DNA from 3 places in the Catenibacterium faecis genome. Region 1 is predicted to be linked to each of the others. Evidence: riboswitches for the same ligand, from Rfam matches in the RefSeq annotation. Region 1 holds a riboswitch; each other region holds the start of a gene.

Region 1 (8,103 bases):
TCACTAATAAGCTTTGCGCCACTTGTCGCAACCATGACTGGATCTACCACAATATGCTTCGCATCATAATGTTTCAACATTTCTACAATAGTATGAATAAGTGCTTTAGAAGACACCATACCAATCTTAACAGCTTCAGGATAGATATCATCAAATACAGCACGAATCTGGCTTTCTAAGAACTTTGGAGTAACATCCATAATATCTGTCACACCCGTTGTATTCTGGGCTGTGAGGGCTGTAATAGCGCTCATACCAAATACTTTATTAGCAAGCATTGTCTTTAAGTCTGCTTGTATTCCTGCACCACCACTAGAGTCACTACCGGCAATAGTTAAACATGTATGCATTGTTTCATAAAGTGCATCTACACGCTTCTTTAAATCAATAGTAGCCTGTTTGATATTCTTCTGACCAAATAAAGCACTAATAACCGCAATACCATCAATACCTGTATCTTTAAGTAATAAGCAGTTATCATAACTAATTCCACCAATGGCTACCATTGGAAGATCCACTGTTTCAGTCATTTCTTTTAAACGCTTGATACCTAATACTTCTGCATCATCTTTAGAAGATGTAGGGAAAATAGCTCCTACACCTAAATAGTCTGCACCTTGTTCTTTCGCAATTCTTGCTTCTTCTATAGTATGTGCACTCACACCAATGATCTTATCTGGTCCAAGAATTTCTCTTGCCTTCACACATGCCATATCATCCTGACCTACATGAACACCATCTGCATCTATTTTCTTAGCAAGCATGACATTATCATTAATAATAAATGGTACATCAAATAAACAACATAGTTCTTTAATATTCTTTGCTTCTTCATAGAAAGAGGCTTCATCTAGGTCTTTTTCTCTTAGCTGAAGACAAGTAGCACCACCCATTAAAACATCTCTTACCTGCTCATATAGAGTCTGTTCTCCTGTCCAATGACGATCAGTCACAGCATAGAGTCTCAACATATCATTATTGAACTTCATATTTACCACTCTTTTCTAATTCTTCATCAGTCATATTGAATAATGCATCAATTAAATAAGTACGAAGTGTTGCATTACCTTCGCCTTCTTTTAATTTAGATGCACCAATTTCACCCGCAATACCCATGGACATAACAGCTGCCGCAGCACTATCTACACTATTTTCTACTGTTAGGAAACAGCCTAAGATACCTGATAACATACATCCTGTACCAGTAATAGCACTCATCTCTTTGCATCCATTATTGATCATATAGCACTTATTACCATCTGTGACATAATCTACAAGACCAGTCACAATAATAATAGTATTGAGTTCTTTTGCGAATGCTTTGATATCATCAATGAGATCATGTGAGTTCTTCTGATCTTCTGCAGATGCATCAACACCTTTAGTATGACCTGTACCAGCCATTAAAGTCTTGATTTCTGAAATATTCCCTTTGATAGCATCAAAATGAATCTGTTCTAATAGTTCTTTACATGTATTAGTACGTAAATCAGTCGCACCAGCACCTACTGGATCTAATACAGTAATATGCTTACATGCATTAGATGCCTTACCTGCTTCAAACATAGAAGCAATCTTCACCTGATTAAGAGTCCCAATATTAATATTTAATGCATTACTGATAGAAGTCATCTGAGCCACTTCTGTGATCTCATCTGACATAATAGGACTGCCTCCAATGGCAAGAATCGCATTGGCTACATCATTCACTGTTACATAGTTAGTGATGTTGTGTACTAATGGTTTTACTTCTCTTAATTTCTTAATGTAGTTCATATTCTTTTCCTCCATAAAAAAGAGCACGCTGAAAGAAGGTGCTCATAAAATTCCTACGTTGGCATTATCCAAATCAGGTTTCATGGTCAAGACTTATGTCTACTCTCAGCAAATTAGCTCCCATTTCAATTATAATAATATGTTAAAACAATCAGTTATGAAATACAAGGGATTTCATGACTATATACATATTTACTACTCTATCCTAGAGTATTATAATATACACATCATTCTGTTATAGCTTCCCAAAATATATGAGATACTAATGAGCTTCCCCTCATCAAATTCTCTTCTATAATGGAATGTAATCTACCATTTTGGTAGATTTTTTATTTTTAGGCATAAAAAAACACCGAATACTTCGGTGTTTGCATTCAGAATGGTGCGGGTGACAGGACTTGAACCTGCACGCCGAAGCACTAGATCCTAAGTCTAGCGTGTCTGCCAATTTCACCACACCCGCATCAAGATGGTGACTCGCAGGGGATTTGAACCCCTGACCCTCTGATTAAAAGTCAGATGCTCTGCCATCTGAGCTAGCGAGTCACTAATGGTGCCGACTAGAGGACTTGAACCCCCAACCTACTGATTACAAGTCAGTTGCTCTACCAGTTGAGCTAAGTCGGCAAAAAAATGGTGGAGGTTAACGGGCTCGAACCGCTGACCCTCTGCTTGTAAGGCAGATGCTCTCCCAACTGAGCTAAACCTCCATATATGGTGACCGGTACGGGATTCGAACCCGTGAATGCATGCGTGAAAGGCATGTGAGTTAACCGTTTCTCCAACCGGCCACTGGCGCTTGAAGAGGGATTTGAACCCCCGACCGATCGGTTAACAGCCGATTGCTCTACCGCTGAGCTATTCAAGCACTTCAGAATGCTTGTTTATATTACCATGCAGATACACCTTTTGCAACCCTTTTTTTGAAAAAATTGCATTTTTTTGTGTTTTTTTATTATGTTTAGCTGTTTTAAGACAAAAAAATAAGATTTTGCTAGGCAAAATCTTATTCGTAGATACCACCGTGACCCCATTTTTCAAATTCAGAGATAGTAACATACTGATTTGAAGCAGGAATCTTTGTAATTTTCACTAAAGCTTTAGTAAGTTCAGCTACAAACTGTTCCTTCTGTTCATCTGTATAATGACCTTTTAAGTATAATGTGATCATCATACAATTTGCTTCCTGGCCTTTAAAATAAATAAGCTGATTGTCTTCAATATGAATCATGAATGTATCTACTGATTCACCAGGAAATACTGTGATTAACTTTCCTACAGTAGTTTTTAATTCAACTTCCTGAGAAAGAGTCAATGTCTTGTTTGTACGTAATGCTAAATATGGCATAATTCATTCTGCCACTCAAAATGTGATTAAATATACTCACATCGAGATAATGTAAGTTCTCACGAACATTACTTACTATTTCATTGTGTATGCTTTCGATTGACAAACGTCATATCTACTCACAAGTTCAAGTACACTTCATAGTCGTAAATTCCCGAAATAGCCTTCGGTACATACCTACGTTTGCGTTTGTTTATGCAACTTCGTAAGTGGTAGCATCTCTCAGATTAAGTGCAGCATTGAAATCTCTGTCTTCGATATAGCCACAGTCACATTTGAAAACTCTATCTGAAAGCTTTAAATCTTTTTTGATATGCTTGCAGCAATGACATGTCTTAGATGATGGGAACCATCTATCTGCTACTCGAAGTTCAATTCCGTTCTCCTTGCATTTAGCTTGGAGCTTTGTTTTAAATTCATAAAACTTCTGCGAAGCAACTGCCTTTGAAAGATGCTTGTTCTTCATCATTCCTGATACGTTTAGATCTTCAATCGTTATATAAGATGGCTTGGTTTTCACTATCTCTGCGATTGTCTTATTGATGTAATCAGTACGAATATTGTCTATTCTATGATGAAGTTTCTGTATCTTAAGCCTCTGTTTCTGTATATTTCTTTTTTGAGTGGACTCTCCTTTCTTTAGATTTTCATACTTTCGAGAAAGACTTCTCTGTTCTCGAACAAGCTTTTTTTCAAGCTTCTTTAATTTTGCAGATTTATTGATGTTCTTATAAGTTTTTCCGTTAGAGACAATCGCAAAGTCCTTTAATCCAAGGTCAATACCGATTCCTTCACTGGAATTATTGGCTGACGTTTTGTCTGGGATTTCTATAAGAACTGAAACATAGTATCTATCAGCTTTTATTGAGACATGACCGCTCTTAATTACGTTTCCATCTTTTGTAGTTGGAATATATCCTTTCTCTTTGATGCGTACCCAGCCAAGTGACGGAATCTTGAGTCTGTGTCTTTCACAGTGGCAATCTTTTGGATTATTCCTTACAAAATACATTTTCACATCAGATCTGCCTTTCTTCTTAAATTTTGGAAAGGCACTCTTGTGATTAAAGAATCTTTTAAATGCGGTCTGTCCGTCATTTACTGCCTGTGTTACCGATTTTGAATAAGCTTCCTTGATCCAGGAATATTCTGGATGACTCGGAAGATACTCATTGTTAAGCCATACTCTAAACTGGCTGCTGCTCATAAACTTTTTTCCATTTTCATGAAGCTCCTTATTATGAGCAAGATAGAAGTTATAGATAAATCTGCAAGTACCTATTGTTTTACGAATCCTGACTTTCTGCTCCTCTGTCGGATTTATTTCCGTCTTGAAGCTCTTCAGCAATTTCCTCATCCCTTTCTATCTGTTTTTTTTATACTTACGAAGCCCATACAGCCTGCATGAGAACACATGGAGTATTGAAACAATATCCTCATGAGTTCTCCATCTGATTTCTAATCTAATTATAGAACAAATAGAAAATTTATGCATCAAGTTCAGCTTCATGAACACCGTTTATTAGGCGTTAAAAAAATTTTCACTAACCTGTGGTCTGAGGGTATTCAAATTATGGTCTTGATTTTCCGTTCCATTACTTCATCTAATAAATCGTTACACGGTTTGCATAATCTTCAATACACTGGTCTACAATAATTCTTTTGCATTATAAAACTATCTTAAAAATGTAACTTAATTTAGTAAATGATGATTATAAGTATAATAATTCCTATTAGTTGGGGTTCGGTTTGCCTTTAAAGTTCCTTCTCTATCTCAACGTTATAATATCTTAACAGATACGCCTAAAAGTCAATAAAATCCGTTGGTTTAAAATTTGTGATATTTAATGTATTCATTTTAATACTCCCTTTATGAGCATATTTAAACACATTCAAACACAATGGTCGATATATTCAGTTACTTATAGTTCCCTCCTTTACAATTCATGTTATACCTTAGTATACAACTTTTTTTGATTTTTTACTACATTTATGACTTTTATATTAAATTATGATCTAAACAGTAGTGATACACACCATCTTCTGCTACAGATAAACATATATCATCCGCAATAGCCTTCACATTATCAGTCGCATTCCCCATTGCAACTCCTGTTCCTACTGCTTCTAACATCTCTATATCATTTGTTCCATCACCAAACGCAATGGCTTCATTAGGACTGAAATGATAATACTCTAATACCTTATGTATACCATTACCCTTTCCACCACCTGCTGGAATAATATCTACCGCCCTATTCCACCACGCTGTAATCTGGGCTCCTTCTACATTCTTCATTAATGCATCATATTCATTCTCATATCCACCACACATGATCTGATAGATATCTTCATTCACAAATGTATCAAAGTCTTCTGATACATTCACTTTCTGTTTAGAGAATGCATAATAATCATCTAAATCTTGATCTGTGCCATTGGCTTTACTATCATCTTTACTTGCAAGAGAGACATATCTATTAATAGAAGATGCATTCTCTATGATTCTTAATACATCTTTGTGCGGGATAGGATGACTATATAAAACATGTCCTTCCTTATCAAAACAATAAGACCCATTAAAAGAAAGTATGGCATCAAAAGTCACTCCTTCAAAAGTAGGTACACTTAAAGGATGTCTTCCTGTCGCAATACATACCTTTATATTATTAGCCTGTAATCTCTGTAATGTTTCTATAGTAATATCAGAAACACTGCGTGTTTCCATATTGCTTAAAGTTCCATCAATATCAAAAAATGCAATCTTAATCATAACAAATCCTCCATGGATCCATTCTAACACAAAAAGAGAGGTTAACCCTCTCTTAGTCTAACTGTTGACAGAAATCTTTCAGAACTTTATATGATTCCTCTAGTGCTTTCTGCTCATCTTCTTTCATATTTATTTCTACTATTTCTTTAGCTCCTGTCTTATCAATAATAGTAGGAACACTTAAGAAGATATCATTCATACCATACTGCCCATCTAAATGTACAGATACTGGATAAATTCTATTTTCATTAAAGAGAATAGATTTTACGATAGCTGTAGTTGCTGCCGCAATACCATAACATGTATTCCCTTTACGGTTAAAAATCTGCCATCCATCTTCAATAACAGCATGTCTTAATGTTTCCTTAGTGGCATCCTTAGTACGTTCTGCATTATCCTTTAATACATCTTCTACACTCTTACCACCAATAGTTGCACTAGACCATGTTACCATTTCTGAATCTCCATGTTCACCACATACATATGCTGATACACTCTTTGCATCTAAATGATACATATCAGCTAAACGACAAGATAATCTTGCACTATCAAGAGTTGTACCACTACCAATTACCTGGTTCTTTGGTAAACCTGATTCCTTCCAAGTAATATAACTCATAATATCTACTGGGTTAGATACAACAATAAAGATACCATTGAATCCTGAAGCCATTGTAGAACTTACAATAGACTTAATAATCTTAATACTTGGTGCTAACATCTGTAAACGATCATGAGAATCTTTAGGCATTGGTGCTGATGCTGTAATAATGACTACGTCTGCATCCTTACAATCAGAATAATCACCTGCTTTTACTTTAATATTTCTATTCATGAAGTAAACTGACTGCTGCATATCTAATGCTTCACCATATGCTTTTTCTTTATTAATATCTATTAATACAATCTCTTCACAAAGTCCCTGATTAATAATTGAGTAGGCAGTTGTAGCACCTACATTACCTAAACCAACAATAACTACTTTAGAATCCTTAAAACTCATATTAGTTTTTCCTCCTTGAATTGTTAATATTGTAGCACAACTGTCTGATCAAATGTATAATAATTACCAAGAGAGGTTAATTATGAAAACTAAAGTACTATTAAAAAAAGGTGAAGGCCGTACTATTAATGCAGGCGGCTTATGGATTTATGACAATGAAATAAAAGAGATACATGGACATTTCAAGAATGGGGATATTGTAGATGTATATGCCCATAATGAGTATCCGTTAGGAAGAGGTTATATTAACCAGAATTCTAAGATTAGAATTCGTTTAATGACTAGAAATATTAATCAAGAGATTGATTCTGATTTCTTACGTATGAGATTACAGAATGCCTGGGATTATCGTAAAAAGACAGTGGATACTTCTAGTTGTCGTATTGTGTTTGGAGATGCTGATTTCTTACCAGGTTTAGTAATTGATAAGTTTGAAGATGTATTAGTTGTACAGTCTCTTGCATTAGGTATTGATGCGTTTAAGGAAGAGATTGTAGAACTTATGAAGGATATTCTACTACAGGATGGCATTACTATTAGAGGTGTATATGAGCGTAGTGATGCCAAGGAACGTACTAAGGAAGGCATGGAAAGAGTCAAAGGATTTATTGGTGAACCTTTTGATCCTCATATTGATATTGTAGAGAATGGTGTTAAGTATCATATAGATGTCGCAGAAGGACAGAAGACTGGTTTCTTCCTTGATCAGAAATATAATAGACTAGCAATACAGAAATTATGTAAAGATGCAAAGGCATTGGATTGTTTTACTTATATTGGTACTTTTGCACTCAATGCTGGTATTGCAGGGGCTCAAAGTGTTTTAGGTGTGGATGCATCTCAATTTGCGGTAGATCTTGCAAATGAGAATTCTAAGTTTAATGGTTTAGAAGATACTGTTAAGTTTGAGTGTCATGATGTATTTGATTTTTTACCAGAATTAGAGGCTCAGGGAGAGTTATTTGATATGGTTATATTAGATCCCCCTGCTTTCACAAAGTCTCGTGCATCTATTAAGAATGCGATTAAAGGCTATCGTGAGATTAATATGAGAGGTATGAAACTAGTAAAAGATGGTGGATATCTGGCTACATGTTCATGTTCTCATTTTATGGATTATGATACATTTACTAAAACTATTGGACAGGCTGCAAAGCTCGTACATAAGAGATTAAGACAGGTAGAATTTAGAACACAGGCTGC
Region 2 (8,103 bases), on a different contig from region 1:
TCACATGCTGCAACTGTCTTGTTGTCATCATTTAAACGCATATAGAACGCTTTGATTTCTTTTGGATAATCTGTTAAGAATACAGGACCACCTACAACTTCTTCACAGATATAACGTTCATGTTCAGCATTTAAATCAATACCCCATTCAACCTTGTTGTCAAACTTCACATCAGCTTTTAATAGATGATCAATAGCTTCTGTATAAGTCATACGTGCAAAGTGAGAATCTCTAACCTTTGTGATACGGTTGATACAATCATGGTCAACCATCTGTTCAAAGAATTTCATTTCTTCTGGAGCATTATCTAAGCAGTACTGAATACAATATTTAACCATTTCTTCAATTAAACACATATCATCTTCAAGATCCGCAAATGCGATTTCTGGTTCTACCATCCAGAATTCACTGGCGTGTCTTGATGTATTTGAGTTTTCAGCTCTGAATGCAGGACCAAAAGTATATACATCTCTAAATGCCATAGCGAATGCTTCTACATGTAACTGTCCTGTTACTGTTAAGTATGCTTCTTTTTCAAAGAAATCCTTAGAGAAATCAGTATCATCAATAGTTGTGACTCTAAACATTTCTCCAGCACCTTCACCATCATTAGATGTAATGATTGGTGTATGTACATATACGAATCCCTGATCCTGGAAGAACTCATGAATAGCCATAGATAATACAGATCTTAATCTGAAGATAGCATAGAATGAGTTTGCTCTTGGTCTTAAATGAGGGATTTCTCTCATAAATTCAAAAGAATGTCTCTTCTTCTGTAATGGATAATCACTATCACAGTCACCTTCAAGAATAATTTCAGTGGCTTCTACTTCAAATGGCTGTTTTGCATCAGGTGTTAATTTTAATTTACCTAATACATGAATAGCTGAACCAGTTGAGATATGTGAAACTTCATCAAAGTTCTTTAATTTTTCTTTTAAGTAAACAACCTGGCAGTTTCTAAAATAAGAACCATCATTTAATGCGATGAATCCTAGTTTACCACTATCTCTATTTGTTCTTACCCATCCTTCTAATTCTACATACTCTACGTTATCTGTTTCTACAGCGTTATCTGCACGACAGATTTCATAAAGTTCTCTTACTGTCATAAATTCAAACATCCTTCTTACTCCTTTGTATTTGATTTCATTTTTAATTCTAATTCTTGTATTGCGACAACAACATCCACATTCTGTACTTCTACTCCCTGAGGTACAATGAAATGAGAGTGGGTGAAGTCTACAATGCCTTTAATCCCTAATGCTACTAAGCGGTCCACCATTTCCTGTACATTATCAGAAATTGCGAGAATCGCAATCTTACAGTCCTTAGGGAATGTTTTTTCCAAATCATCACTCTTATGAATCTTGACACCAAAACGTTCACCTTCAATATTAGCATCTTTATCATAAGCACAGACAATCTGTCCCACTGTATATTTCCAGCGGTTATATTTCAAAATAGCTGATCCTAAGTTACCTACACCAATGAGAATAATAGGTTCATCAAGTCCTAAACCTAAGAAATCACTGAGTGTTTCAATCATCTCTTTTGTATCATAACCATAGCCTCTTTTACCAAGTGTATTCTTCTGAGGCAAAAAGCCAAAATCACGACGAATAGTCGTATCCTGGATATGAGTAACTTCTGCAAGTTCACTCGATAAGAAGTTTTCCTTACCTTCATGTCCCATAACTCTTAAAGCCTTCAAATAAACAGGAAAACGTGTCATCGTCGCACGTGAAATTTTCTGTTTCTTTTCATTACTCATAGTTATCTCCTACACTTTCTGCCTCTAAGTCATAATCCGGCTTAACAGATAAGTCCAAAGGGGCAAACATATTATATTTATACATAATACTTGCAGCAGACGCAATCATTGCTGCATTATCTGTACAATACTTCAATGGTGGAAAAATAACAGGAATATCACTTGTACTCATTTTTTCTCTGAGACCTTTGTTCGCACTTACACCACCTGCTACAATAATCTGTTTTACACCAAGATCATGAGCAGCTGCTAAAGCTTTAGAAGCAATCGTATCCATAGCCACATCCTGGAATGAGCAGGCTAAGTCATTGCCATTGATTTCCTCTCCTCTTTGGTCTGCATTATGCTTTAAGTTGATGACAGCGCTCTTTAAGCCACTGAAGCTGAAGTTATAGCTTCCATCATCAAGTGGTTTAGGAAGTGTATAGCTATGAGTTCCCTCATGTGCCATTTTATCTAATACAGGTCCTCCAGGATATGGAAGATGTAAAACACGTCCTACCTTATCATAGGCTTCTCCAATCGCATCATCAAATGTTGTACCAATGACCTCAAAAGAGAATTCCTTTTTCATATAAACAAGTTCTGTATGTCCTCCTGAAACAACTAATGCCATTGCAGGATATTCAATATCATTTACTAGTTCATTGGCATAAATATGCCCCGCAATATGATGTACACCAATCAAAGGCTTATTTAAGTAAATAGCCAATGTCTTGGCTTCCTGCATTCCAACATGCAAAGAACCTACAAGTCCTGGTCCTTTAGTGACTGCAATTGCATCAATCTCCTCAATAGAAATATCTGCCTGACTAAGTGCTTCCTTTAAAACAGTGCTGACACATTCAACATGTTTACGACTGGCAATTTCTGGAACAACACCACCATATTGTTTATGGATATCAATCTGTGATGCAACAACATGACTTAATAACTCTTTTCCATCCTTAAGGATTGCAACACTCATTTCATCACAACTTGATTCAATAGCTAGAATAACAGCCATTATTTTTCCTCCTTTCTTACCATGAGATAGGCATCCTCATGGTCTGCATAATAATCTTTACGTATAGCACATATCTCATAGCCATACTTCTTATATAAACGAATCGCACGTTCATTTGATACACGTACTTCCAAACTATAATTCATACATCCTTTATTATGTCCTTCTTTTAATCCATAATCCATCAATAACTTAGAAAGACCTTTTCCCTGATAATTTGGATCAATACCAATTGTAGTCAGTTCACAGTTTTCATAAGCATACCAGAATCCTGCATAACCAACAATTTTGTCATCTACAAGAACATAATAATGAGCATAATCATTTGTCTTTAATTCATGAAGAAAATCTTCTTTAGACCAGGCAGGGGAAAACAATAACCCTTCTAGTCTTTCAATCTCATCAAGATCTTCTTCCTGCATTTTTCTTAATAACATGCTTTTTTAGCCTCAACATCTTTAATATAAGTTGGTACTAATAGATCAACATTCTTGATTGGATCAGCCATCTGAGCTAATGCATAAATATTAGCACAAAGATCACATTCTTTTTCATTTAATCCAAGACAGCCTACTTCACCTACAAGTTCAAAGTCTTCATATTCAGCACGTAATTGTGCAAAGTCTTCTAAAGTCATGACCTGTTCCTTAATTAAAGGAAGACCATTTTCATAAACACCAACAAAGACCTTATGTCCTCTTGCATCAATAACACTTAATGCCTGATTCATACCTGCATAAGCGGCTAAAGAGCTAACAGATTTAATCTTTACATCAGATACTGCAGCAAGTGTCTTGGCAATTGTCATAGCCACTCTGACACCTGTGTAAGAGCCAGGTCCTGATGTGATAATCATTTCATTGACATCCTTTAATGCAATATGATGACGATCAAGCACTTCCTTTAATGTAGGAATTGCTTTTTCTGATTGTCTTCTAGAACCTTTTTCCTGGAAGGCTTCTAGACACACATTATCCTGATATAAGCCTACAGCTAAATAACTATTTGATGTATCCATCACTAAACTAATCATGCGTAACCTCCCTCACATAGTTCTCATATTTTTCACCGATAGGATGAAGTTTTAAAGAACGTGTTTCATCTTCATTCTTTATTATTTCTATTTCTAATCTTTCTTCTGGAATAATGTCTTCAATAAACTGTGGCCATTCAATCACACATAAGCCATCATCTTCAAACATCTCTTCAAAGCCCAGATCATCATCTGCCCCTTCTAGGCGATATGCATCAAAATGATAGAGGGTCATACGTCCAGAATAAACCTTCACAATAGTAAAAGTTGGAGAATTGATGATCTTCTTGATTTCAAGTCCCTGTCCTATTCCTTTTGTGAATGTAGTCTTACCAGCCCCTAAATCACCTGTTAACGTGATAATAGAATGGGGAAAGATTGTTTCTCCAATACGTTTACCAAAAGCAATCATTTCAGCTTCATTTTTTAAGTTTATCATTTTTAGTTCCTCTATTTTTCATCATCTGCTGATACTTATTATACCACTCCTGGGCAAATCCTGCACGAAAAGGGCCAGATGCATTCATCGTCATCACAATCAAACGATTGAGCTGTTCATGGAATATCTCATCTAATTCATCTGAATATTGATATTTAATACGATGAGCCGCATATTCACCTTCATCTAATACCTTATATCGATAGCCAGGCCATACCTTTAAATCTAAATCATAATCAATATATTTAAGTGCTTCTCCATCATATAATATAGGAGAGGCAATATTACAATAATAATAGATACCATCACTTCTAATCATACAAATGACATTATACCATCTATCCTTAGGAAAATAACAGATAGCTGGTTCTTTAGTGACCCAGGAACGACCATCTGATTCTGTAACTAATGTATTATTATTTATACCGATAAAATGGCGATCTGTTTCTTCTAATATCTTACAGCGTGACCACGTACGATGTGGTTTACCGTCATGTTTATAGCAATGGATGAGCACATCCTGCCCCACTAATGAATTCTTCATAATCAAACCTCTTTCAACCTATCGAATATCATAGCAAAAAACAGGTGAAATGTACATAAACCTCACCTGTTTTTTCCTAAATAAAGCCTTTTTAAGTGATCGTTTTGTGTTAAAAGTAAAAAAACAGTGGTTTCCCACTGTTAAATAGCCTTAAATGCTTTCTGAAGTTTTGGATAAATAAGTGCAAACACTACATAAGTTAAAATAAGTGTACCTACATTATAACCAATATTATATAAGAATGAATAAACCCAAGGATTCATGTTCTTAGGTGCATAGCTTGCAAATAATACAGCACCAGATAATAAATGTGAAATAAACTTAAGAATCATTCCTACAAAAATACCTGTGTAAACTTCAGTCTTACCTAATTTAAAATTAGGAATAAAGCCTGCAATACCAAGTGCTGATAATGGTACAAGATAGTCTAATACAACAGACCAAGGTCCATAATATGAAGCAAGACCTAATACAAACTGCATAGCAGTGGCACCAACACCGACAATAATTCCATACTGTGCACCCATCAAATAACTTGCAAGTACGATTGGCAATAAACTTAAAGTAATAGAACCACCTTCTGGCTGTCCTGGAACCACCTTAAATAGTACTTCTAGAACTAACTGCATAGCGATAAATAATGCAACATAAGCAATTGCTTTAGTGGATAATGTCTTCTTATTCATTTATAAATCTCCCCTTTCCAATGACTAAGATGACGCAAAGAAGTCACTAAAAAAGTACGGCCTCTCTACGCTGGTATTACCCAGATCAGATGCTAAGGGACAAGGCTTTCACCTATCTCAGCAATAAATGCGCCCCTGGCAGTAATGATTATATTACAGAACATTCTTTTTGTCACGTAATCTAAATTTGTAGTAGAAATGTTAGGGGTTTCTGTTTATAATAGGGGTGTTTAGGAGGATATAAGCATGTCAAAAGTTTTAGCAGTTAACTGTGGAAGTTCTTCATTGAAGTTCCAGTTATTTGAAATGGATACTGAAAGTGTTATCACTTCTGGTATTATTGAAAGAATCGGTATGGAAGATTCAATCTTCACTATCAAGTATAATGGTACTAAAGATAAGAAGGTCTTTGCAGTTCCTACTCACAAGGAAGCAGTACAAGTATTACTTGATACATTAATTGAAAAGAAGATTGTTGAACATTTAGATGAAATCAAGGGTATTGGTCATCGTGTTGTACAAGGTGGTCCTTATTTTGATGGGTCTTGTGTTGTAGATGATGATGTGATCGCTAAGATTGATGAATTATCACCACTTGCACCACTTCATAACCCTGCACATATTATTGGTATCAAAGCATTCAAGGAAGCTATTCCTACTGCAGGTGCTGTTGTAGTATTTGATACAGCATTCCATCACTCTATTAAACCTGAAAACGCCGTTTACCCAATTCCATATAAGTTCTATGAAGAAAACAAGATTAGAAAATATGGTGCACATGGTACTTCTCATTACTATGTATCAAAGCGTACTCAGGAATTATTAGGCAACCCTGAACATGCTAATATTATTGTATGTCATTTAGGTGCAGGTGCTTCACTTTGTGCTGTAAAGGATGGTAAATCTATTGATACTTCTATGGGTCTTACACCTCTTGCTGGTGTCATGATGGCAACTCGTTCTGGTGATATTGATGCATCTGTTGTAGACCACTTAATTGAAAATCTTGGATATGATATGAAGACTGTATTCAAGATGTTAAATAAGGAATCTGGTTTATTAGGTGTATCTGGAGTGTCTGGTGATATGAGAGATATCATTGATGCAAAAGATGCTGGTAACCAAAGAGCCGAATTAGCTTTTAACATGTTTAGAAAACGTGTTGCTGATTATATTGGTTCTTATTTTGTAGAACTTGGACATGTTGATGCAATTTCATTTACAGCTGGTATTGGTGAAAACAGCTTTATCGCAAGAGAAGCAATTATTGATCTAATAAAAGAAGCATTAGGCATCGTATTAGATGATAAGGCTAATGTAGAAGGTCATGGTGAAAGATTAATTTCTGCACCTGAATCTAAGATCAAGGTATTCGTAATACCAACTGATGAAGAATTAGTGATTGCAAGAGATACAAAAGAATTATTAAACTTATAAGATAAGTGAGCATCGCTTTAAGGCGATGCTCATTTTTTGTTATAAAAATGTGGTATCGTTAAACGTTTTTTTACAGAATCTAAAAAAGCCAGTACTGGATATCAAAAATCCCACACTGACGTAATTATTTTTCTAATTATAGAATACCTGATTGTCAACTCTAGAAATGCTGATTTATATTTTCATTTTCATTCTTTTTGTGAAATTCTTTCAAATCTAATTCACGTTTCAATTCTTCCTCTGACGGCAGATAGGTGAAATATTTCGATGCAAATATCTGGTGATTATCTTCAGGAAGTGTATATTTTACAATAGAATCTCCCTTATCTGCACAAAGTACAATCCCTATAGGCTGCGTATCACTTTTATTCATCATTTCACGAGTATAATAATTCACATACATCTGCATTTGTCCTAAATCCTGATGAGTCAGTTTTCCCATTTTCAAGTCAACAAGAACAAAGCATTTCAAAATATAATTGTAAAATACAAGATCAATAAAAAAATCTTGTCCATCCAATGTAAATCTCTTTTGGCGTGCTACAAAGGAAAATCCTCTTCCAAGTTCCAAAAGGAAATGTTGAAGATGATCAATCAATGCCTTTTCCAAATCTCCTTCATACACATGAGTGTCCGGCTGAATTTGCAGGAATTCCATGACATAAGGATCTTTCACTATTTTCTCATATTCTGGTTTTGGCTCCGTTGTCTGAATTTCTTTTGCAACTGCAGTCTTATCCTGGCTTGCTAAAACACGCTGATAATACAACGTGTTAATCTGTCGTTCTAGCTGACGAACACTCCATGCTGCTTTTGCACATTCCTCCATATAAAACGTTCGTACCTGTTCATCATTTATACGCATCAAGACACGATAATGTGACCAGCTCAATTCAGGACACAGTGTGTCTCGAATTGGAAAAGTGCAATAAAACTGCCTCATCTTACGAAGATTTGATTTATCAAAACCTTTTCCAAACTCTGCTGTCAGCTGCTTTGAAAGATATTCCAATAATCTCTTTCCATATTCTGCACGATCATTTTCTCCACATGCTTTAAAAATCTGTTCTCCAATTTCCCAATAAGTTGTTACCATAGCAGAATTTACGGCTGTGCTCAAACGATGCTGTGCAGATACAATAGAATTACGAATGGAATGATAAGTCTGTTCTGCATTTTGA
Region 3 (8,103 bases), on a different contig from region 1:
TACATGTTTTTAATTATTTCACCTGTCTACTTGACAGGGGCGGTTCAATATATACGAGTTACGCCTTTTTTCTTATTCATCAAAGATATTTACAATTTCACCATCAAGAATACGATTCATATTCTTAACGGCACAGAAGTTACCACACATAGAACATGTATCTTCTTTTTCAGGTGCTGCTTCAGCACGATAACGTCTTGCTTTTTCTGGATCAATAGAATACTTGAATGTTTCTTCCCAATCCAGCTTCTTTCTCGCACAGGCCATCTTATTATCTAAATCCATAGCACCAGGAATGCCTTTCGCAATATCTGCCGCATGTGCTGCAATCTTGGATGCAATAATACCTTCTTTAACATCATCTAGATTAGGCAGACGAAGATGTTCTGCAGGAGTGACATAACATAAGAATGATGCACCATAAGTGGCTGCAATAGCACCACCGATGGCAGCAGTAATATGATCATAACCAGGGGCAATATCAGTTACTAGAGGGCCTAATACGTAGAAAGGTGCACCTTTACAGATTGTCTTCTGGATTTCCATATTAGCGGCAATCTGATTTAAAGGCATATGACCAGGACCTTCAATCATCACCTGTACATCTTTATCCCATGCACGCTGTGTTAATTCTCCTAAAGTCACTAACTCACCAATCTGAGCCACATCAGTTGCATCAGCTAAACATCCAGCACGACATGCATCACCTAAACTCATAGTAATATCATATTCACGGCAGATATCTAAGACTTCATCATAATGTTCATAGAATGGATTTTCTTCTCCAGTCATAGCCATCCAGGCAAACATGATAGAACCACCACGAGAAACAATATTCATTAAACGCTTATTATTCTTAAAACGTTCATACATAGCTCTATTAATACCACAATGAATAGTCATGAAATCCACACCATCTTCAGCATGCATTCTTACAATATCTAACCATTCTTTTGCAGTAATATCTTTTAAAGCCTTATGATAATAAACTACAGCATCATAAATAGGGACTGTACCAATAATAGCAGGACATTCTTTAGTTAATCTCTTTCTAAAAGTACGTGTATCACCATAAGAACTTAAATCCATGATGGATTCAGCACCCATCTTGACTGCATTATTCACTTTTTCAATTTCTACATCCATGTCCTTACAATCTCTAGAAATACCTAAGTTGACATTGATCTTAGTCTTCAACATTGAACCAATACCACTTGGATCAATAGAAGTATGATTCTTATTACATGGAATAATAGCATGTCCTTTCGCAATATGTTCACGTAATACTTCTACATCCATAGATTCTTTTGCGGCTACAATTTCCATTTCAGGTGTAATGATTCCCTGTCTTGCAGCATCCATTTGTGTTGTGTAACTCATATACTTCCTCCTTTAAACAATAAAAAAAGGTATACCTGAGCATGTATACCTAAAAAAACAAAATTCCTACGCCGGCATTATCCGTATCAGGTTTTATGGGTCGAAATCCGATCGTATTTCTTCTCAGCCGTCGCGGCAGCTCCCCTTTTTTTATTTGGTTGATAGTGGTATATTACATCTTATATAAATAAAATGCAACGCTTTCATTAAAAAAATGTTACAAAATTATTGTGAAATTTTAAACGAATAGCGTAATAACGAAAACATTCTCATAATTATAAACTATGATAAAATAATAACGAGAAAAGTAGGTATATGGAGGAAACAATGTATAAATTACCAGAAGATGATCTCAAATTATTGAATAAACTATTGTTGATGAAAGATTTGAATCCAGAAGATGGATATTCTAAAGAGAAAGTGATTGAATATATTAACGCAGATAGAGAGTTGGAAGAAGCAGAACTTAACCAGATACGTAATTATGTATTAGATAAGAATCTCGAATATGGATTTTATAAGAATGGTGAACCAAATGAGTTAGGATATGCAACTGAAGAATTAGGTGATAAATTATATTATATTATGGAGGAAGAAAGTGATAAATAGATGTTTATGCTTTCTTTTTGGTTCTATTTATTATATGATTTTCATTGAGGGAGGACTTTTTAGAAGAGTCCTAACTTCTTAAGTAATGTGTATATCACTAACAAAGTTGTCAGCTGGATTAGTGATATCATCAGCTCTATGAATCTTGTTAATAGGTTTATAGAGTTTTTTTGTTAGAAGTATTTCATGTTATTTTATGACATCTTGTCAACAAAATATCACTTATTTATTGGATTGGTGAACTAATAATGTAAAGATGAAACATATTTACGAGAGTTTGGTTTCTATTTCTGAAAATTATAGAAATCACTTTCATTTCTATTTATAATTATTAGAAAGAGAAAAGGAGATAAGACAATGTTTAGAGACGACTTTTTATGGGGTGGCGCAGTGGCTGCTCATCAGTGTGAAGGTGCCTGGCAGGAAGGCGGAAAAGGAATCAGCTGTACAGATGTAGAAACAGCGGGAGATAACGTAACAGGAGCACCTAGACGTTTAACAGATGGTGTTCTTCCTGGAGAAGATTATCCAAACCATGTAGGTGTAGACTTCTATCATCATTATAAGGAAGATATCGCATTACTTGCTGAAATGGGATTCAAGGCATTTAGAACTTCTATTGCCTGGACAAGAATCTTCCCAAGAGGAGATGAAGAAACACCTAATGAAGAAGGTTTAAAGTTCTATGATGATGTATTTGATGAATTATTAAAATATGGTATTGAACCAGTCATCACATTATCACATTTTGAATTACCTTGGGCACTCGCAAAAGAATATGGAGGATTTAGAAATCGTAAAGCCATTGATATGTTTGTGAAGTTCGCAAAGGTATGTTTTGAAAGATATCAGCATAAAGTAAAATACTGGATGACATTCAATGAAATCAATAACCAGGCTGATCCGACTCAGCATAACTTAATCCAGGAAGGTGCTGTATTATTAAAAGAAGGTGATGATGCTGAATATTTAATGTATTTATCAGCACATCATGAATTAGTCGCTTCAGCACTTGCAGTTAAGGCAGCTCATGAAATCAATCCTGACTTAAAGGTTGGTTGTATGATTGGTATGAATGGTGTTTATCCAGCTTCTCCAAAACCAGAAGATATGATGAATGCCTTAGGTGCTATGCATCAGAAATATTGGTTTACTGATGTACATGCAAGAGGACATTATCCAAACTATATCTTAAAGAAGTTTGAAAGAAAAGGATACGATTTCATTACTGAAGAGGATAAGAAAATCTTAAGTGAAGGTAAAGTAGATTACATTGGATTCTCTTATTACATGTCATTCGCAACTAAGTATCAGGGACGTAATGAAAAGACATTTGATTACTTTAATGAAGACTTTGTAAGAAATGAATACTTGAAGGCTTCTGACTGGGGATGGCAGATTGACCCATTAGGATTACGCTGGTGCTTAAACTGGTTCTATGATCGTTATGAACTTCCAATGATGATTGTAGAAAACGGTTTTGGTGCTTATGATAAGAAAGAAGAAGATGGTACTGTAGATGACCAGTATCGTATTGATTACTTAAAGGCACATATTGAAGCAATGAGAGATGCAGTCACTTATGATGGTGTTGATCTTTTAGGTTATACTATGTGGTCTCCATTTGATATCGTATCTGCTTCTACTGGTGAATATGATAAACGTTATGGTTTCATCTATGTTAACTATAATAATAACCATGAAGGGGACTTCTCTAGAAGTAAGAAGAAATCATTTTACTGGTATAAACACGTTATTGAAACAAACGGTGAAGAATTATAATACTCAAGAGATAGCTGCGGCTATCTCTTTTTTAGCAGTCGGATTTGACAAGTGCTAAATAAAGACTATAATTATCAACAGGTGATAAAGATGCGTAACTATGTATTTGATTTTACTCATTCCTATAAAGGGGATTATCCACAGTTAACTTATTATGATTGTAGTGACATTGAAGGAACACGCTTATTCTGTGATCAACATGCAGAAAAACAATTAAAAGAGATGATAAGCAAGAATGGTATTTCTGGTATTCATTTTATTGATTCAGGCGATTATCATTACATCACTAAATTGATGACTGATTTTATTTATGAACCTTTTGATCTTGTTTTGATTGATCATCATACAGACATGCAATCTTCTATTGTAGGAGATATGCTTAGCTGTGGAAACTGGGCTAAAAAAGCTTTACAAAATCCTTTTCTTCATCGATTATACTTAATAGGACCAAGTAAACATGATTTAAAATCAGTGGAACGGAATAAAGTATTAAGTTTCAGCATAGAAGAACTTGATCAAGGTGCTACTATTCCTCTTGAAACGAAATATCCTGTTTATATTTCTATAGATAAGGATGTCTTAGATGAAAGATATGCCATGACAAACTGGAATCAAGGAGATATGTCACTGGGGATGTTAGAGGATGTATTAGCGCACTTCCTAAAAAACTGTGAAGTAATTGGTATTGATATATGTGGTGATGATCCTGATATTGATGATTATCCTACTTATATAAAAGCGGAAAGAATCAATAATCTTTCTGATGATGCACTTTATCAAACTGCTATGAAAATATTAAAAAGGAGACAAAAGAAATGAGAAAAGATTTTGGTGCACGTGCACTTACTTATCCACAGCCTGTCTATATGATTGGGAGTTTTGATAAGAATGATCATCCTGATTTAATGAATGCAGCATGGGGTGGCATTAGCGATACAATGGAAATTTCATTGAGTCTTTCTAGTGGACATAAAACAGTCAAGAATATCTTAAAAACACAGGCTTTTACTGTCAGTATTGCAGATGAAGATCATGTAGTAGCGTGTGATTATGTGGGTGTTGTATCAGGGCATAAGGAACCCAATAAACTAGAAAAAGCAGGTTTTACTTATACGCCATCTAGTAAAGTACATGCACCTATTATCAATGAATTACCTATATGTCTAGAATGTCGTCTCAAGGACTATGATTTAGATACAGAAATCATGAAAGGTGAAATTGTCAATGTATCTGTAGATGAACGTGTCTTAGATGAAACAGGAAGAGTCGATGTATCTAAAGTAAAACCTATCACGTTTGATCCCTTTAATAATCAATATGTAGGTTTAGGAAAGGTTGTTGGCCGTGCTTTTAAAGATGGTCTTAAACTAAAATAAGGACTCATAGAAGTCCTTTTTAATTAGTCTTTTTTAACTGTATGTAATTTATCTAATAAACCACTCTTTTTAAATGTAGGTGCTAAAGCTAAATAAAGTGCTGAGGAAATCACAATCGCAATGACTGCATTAGTAATAGTAGTCACTGCATTCCAAGATGCAAGAGCTAAAGCAGCTTGAGAAGGTGCACCAAGTAATACTGAAGTATAGAAATAAGAGAATAGTGGTTCAGCAATCACATTAAATAATAAACCTGCAAATGTAGAAGCGACTACACCAATCACTAACTGCTTACCTTCTAGTTTTTGGATCTTGAATACTCTATGTGCAACTAGACCTGTAATAACCCCAATACAAAACTTTAAGATAAATGTCTTTGGTGCAACTACTACATAAGTAGGATCAAGTAAATCACCAATACCCATACCAACTGCGCCTGCAACTCCACCAGGAACACCACCTAATAATAAAGCAGCCAATACACAGAATGTATTTCCTAAATGGAATGAAGTAGTTCCTCCTGGTGTTGGAATCTTAATCTGTAGGAATGTGAAGGCGATATAAGCTAAAGCCGCCATCAATCCTGTTACTGCAATTTTTAATGTTTTATTTTCTTTCATATAAAACTCCCCCTTTGATGAATAACACTATACATACATTCTGACATTATATAAATACTCAGTTATCAACTAAAAAAATAAGGTCAGTTTTAAAACTGACCTTATTCATGTACGATTTTTCCAAATAAGAAACGGATCAGAGGACCACAATAGAAAATCTGGAATAATAATGCGACAGGGAAGTTCATGAATGTTGTCTGGAACCAGACTGAAACATCGATGTTCTTGAATAATACAGTTGCGATTAAACTCATGCATGGACACATGATACAAACAATCATACATGAAATTGCAAGAGTAATCACAATAGGACGATCTGTAGGCTGTACAAAACGGAAAGCAAGCTTATGTGCTAAAGAATCTACAACAAGTAGTTCTAAAAAGAAAGCGACAGGCCACATGATAATCATTTCGTGGAAGGCAAGCAAAAAGACCTTGTTTGTCATTCCTCCGATATTTAATGAGATGTTGAAGAGAATCATGACATACACCATTAAGAATGACATCATGGCTGTAAATAATAAATTTTGTTTAAATGTTTTAGGCATTATAAAATGCTCCTTTCTTGAAATTACACAAAAAAAACAACACTTAATATAAGTGTTGTTCGTTATCAAGCCATGCTTGTGCGTTTCCAATAATACCCTAAATCAATATTCTTTTTTTGCATGACTTACTTTAATATATTTTAGAAAATATGTCAATAAAGTATTTTTTCTAATATTTCTATAGCCTGTGGTAACTTATCTAAATCGATAGAAGAGTAGTTCATAATGAAGGTATGTGATGTATGAGGTATATTCTTAAGATAGTAATGAGAAATAGCTCTTAGATGGATTCCTTCTTCTTTTAATTTATTGATAAGTGTTTCATCAGACATATGTGTATGAATTGTGATAAGGAAATGAAGACCAGCATCTTCCTTAGAAATAGTAATCATATCCTTTAAACTACTTTCTTCTAACATTTTTACAATCGCATCACGCTTATTATGATAATGGTTACGTAATTTAGTAATATGCTTATCAAAATAATGTTCATTAATAAATGATGCAAGAGTATATTGTTCGAAGTTAGAGACTGTACAGGCATAAAAAGAGAGCTTCTTATTATAGAGTTCTAATAAATGATGAGGAAGCACCATATAACTAATACGAATTGTAGAGGCAAGAGTCTTAGTAAAGGTATTCATATAAATGACCTTTTCACTTAAATCAATACTCTGCAGGGCAGGAATAGGCTGTCCACTTAAACGTAATTCACTGTCATAATCATCTTCTATAATATAGCGATGTTCCTTCTTATTTGCCCATCCAAGTAATTCATAACGTCGAGATACAGGCATAATAATACCAGTTGGGAAATGATGAGAAGGAGAGATATGTGCAATATCTACATCTAAATCTTCTAATTGGTTGACTAGTATTCCCTGCTCATCCATATCTATAGGAACACATTTTGCTCCCAAACTAGAATAAACATCTAATATTTTATTATAACCAGGATTCTCTACGGCATAGACAAGATCTAAACCTAATAATTGTACGAGTAATCCATATAAATATTCAGTACCCGCACCGATAATGATTCTTTCTGGTTCAACATCCATATTTCTGAATTCTTTTAAATGATGAGAAATCGCTTCTCTTAATTCATAAATACCACCTACTGGAGGATTAATCATTAGTTCTGATTGGTGTTCATTTAATACGTCCTTCATAAGTTTTGACCAGGTTGTGAAAGGAAACAAATGGGCTGGTGTCTGATTAGAAGAGAAATCACACCAATAGGATTCTTTCTTAATAGAAGGTTTATGAATCATCTTGGCAGGAATAAGTGGTGTCTTATTATTAATCGGAGATACATAAAAGCCTTTCTTAGGTAAAGAATAAATATATCCTTCAGCCATTAACTGCGCATAGGCATTCTCTATTGTAATAATACTAATACCTAGATTTTTCGCAAATGTACGCTTAGAAGGTAACTTCTCATCTGCTGTCAGATGTCCCTCTAGAATATCGTTCTTAATAAATGTATATAATTGCTGGTAGAGAGATTTATGATTATTTTCATCAAAACTATATGTAAGCATAGATACATCCTTTCTTTTCTAATCATTATAACGTAATCATTTGAAAAAAAGAAGAAAACAGCATAGAATAATCATATTAATGGAGGATAATCTATGGCGTTAACGGCTAAAAGAATTACAGAGAATTTTAAGGAATTAGAAGATCTTAATAATGAAGCATTTCCTAAAGAAGAACGTGTTTCTATTGAAAGAATGATTGATTTATCTCAAACTGGTATATCAGATCTTTATGGTGTCTATGATG

Evidence for each region. A riboswitch is a leader RNA that binds a small molecule or an ion and turns the genes downstream of it on or off. The one in region 1 is predicted to bind thiamine pyrophosphate.
Region 2: linked by a shared signal. The riboswitch ahead of H8909_RS08040 (energy-coupled thiamine transporter ThiT) and the one ahead of thiM (hydroxyethylthiazole kinase) in region 1 are both predicted to bind thiamine pyrophosphate.
Region 3: linked by a shared signal. The riboswitch ahead of thiC (phosphomethylpyrimidine synthase ThiC) and the one ahead of thiM (hydroxyethylthiazole kinase) in region 1 are both predicted to bind thiamine pyrophosphate.

What each region holds. Positions count from the first base shown of each region.
Region 1 covers NZ_JACRWG010000004.1:45,862-53,964, reverse strand. Annotated here, with positions in the region: gene thiD (bifunctional hydroxymethylpyrimidine kinase/phosphomethylpyrimidine kinase) at 1-989, opposite strand, end outside; gene thiM (hydroxyethylthiazole kinase) at 976-1,776, opposite strand; TPP riboswitch at 1,810-1,910, opposite strand; tRNA gene H8909_RS02550 (tRNA-Leu) at 2,157-2,239, opposite strand; tRNA gene H8909_RS02545 (tRNA-Lys) at 2,247-2,322, opposite strand; tRNA gene H8909_RS02540 (tRNA-Thr) at 2,328-2,403, opposite strand; tRNA gene H8909_RS02535 (tRNA-Val) at 2,411-2,486, opposite strand; tRNA gene H8909_RS02530 (tRNA-Glu) at 2,492-2,567, opposite strand; tRNA gene H8909_RS02525 (tRNA-Asn) at 2,570-2,644, opposite strand; gene H8909_RS02520 (tautomerase family protein) at 2,783-3,124, opposite strand; gene H8909_RS02515 (RNA-guided endonuclease InsQ/TnpB family protein) at 3,318-4,481, opposite strand; gene H8909_RS02510 (HAD family hydrolase) at 5,124-5,897, opposite strand; gene H8909_RS02505 (L-lactate dehydrogenase) at 5,950-6,900, opposite strand; gene H8909_RS02500 (class I SAM-dependent rRNA methyltransferase) at 6,983-8,103, shown strand, end outside.
Region 2 covers NZ_JACRWG010000031.1:21,943-30,045, forward strand. Annotated here, with positions in the region: gene asnS (asparagine--tRNA ligase) at 1-1,127, opposite strand, end outside; gene H8909_RS08010 (redox-sensing transcriptional repressor Rex) at 1,133-1,777, opposite strand; gene tsaD (tRNA (adenosine(37)-N6)-threonylcarbamoyltransferase complex transferase subunit TsaD) at 1,770-2,783, opposite strand; gene rimI (ribosomal protein S18-alanine N-acetyltransferase) at 2,783-3,220, opposite strand; gene tsaB (tRNA (adenosine(37)-N6)-threonylcarbamoyltransferase complex dimerization subunit type 1 TsaB) at 3,211-3,816, opposite strand; gene tsaE (tRNA (adenosine(37)-N6)-threonylcarbamoyltransferase complex ATPase subunit type 1 TsaE) at 3,809-4,255, opposite strand; gene H8909_RS08035 (DUF402 domain-containing protein) at 4,236-4,799, opposite strand; gene H8909_RS08040 (energy-coupled thiamine transporter ThiT) at 4,940-5,485, opposite strand; TPP riboswitch at 5,531-5,632, opposite strand; gene H8909_RS08045 (acetate/propionate family kinase) at 5,732-6,922, shown strand; gene H8909_RS08050 (PDDEXK nuclease domain-containing protein) at 7,083-8,103, opposite strand, start outside.
Region 3 covers NZ_JACRWG010000038.1:17,084-25,186, reverse strand. Annotated here, with positions in the region: gene thiC (phosphomethylpyrimidine synthase ThiC) at 73-1,380, opposite strand; TPP riboswitch at 1,427-1,536, opposite strand; gene H8909_RS08970 (hypothetical protein) at 1,708-1,989, shown strand; gene H8909_RS08965 (6-phospho-beta-glucosidase) at 2,347-3,771, shown strand; gene H8909_RS08960 (arginase family protein) at 3,862-4,590, shown strand; gene H8909_RS08955 (flavin reductase family protein) at 4,587-5,147, shown strand; gene H8909_RS08950 (ECF transporter S component) at 5,171-5,767, opposite strand; gene H8909_RS08945 (DUF2798 domain-containing protein) at 5,869-6,315, opposite strand; gene pdxR (MocR-like pyridoxine biosynthesis transcription factor PdxR) at 6,468-7,859, opposite strand; gene H8909_RS08935 (GNAT family N-acetyltransferase) at 7,953-8,103, shown strand, end outside.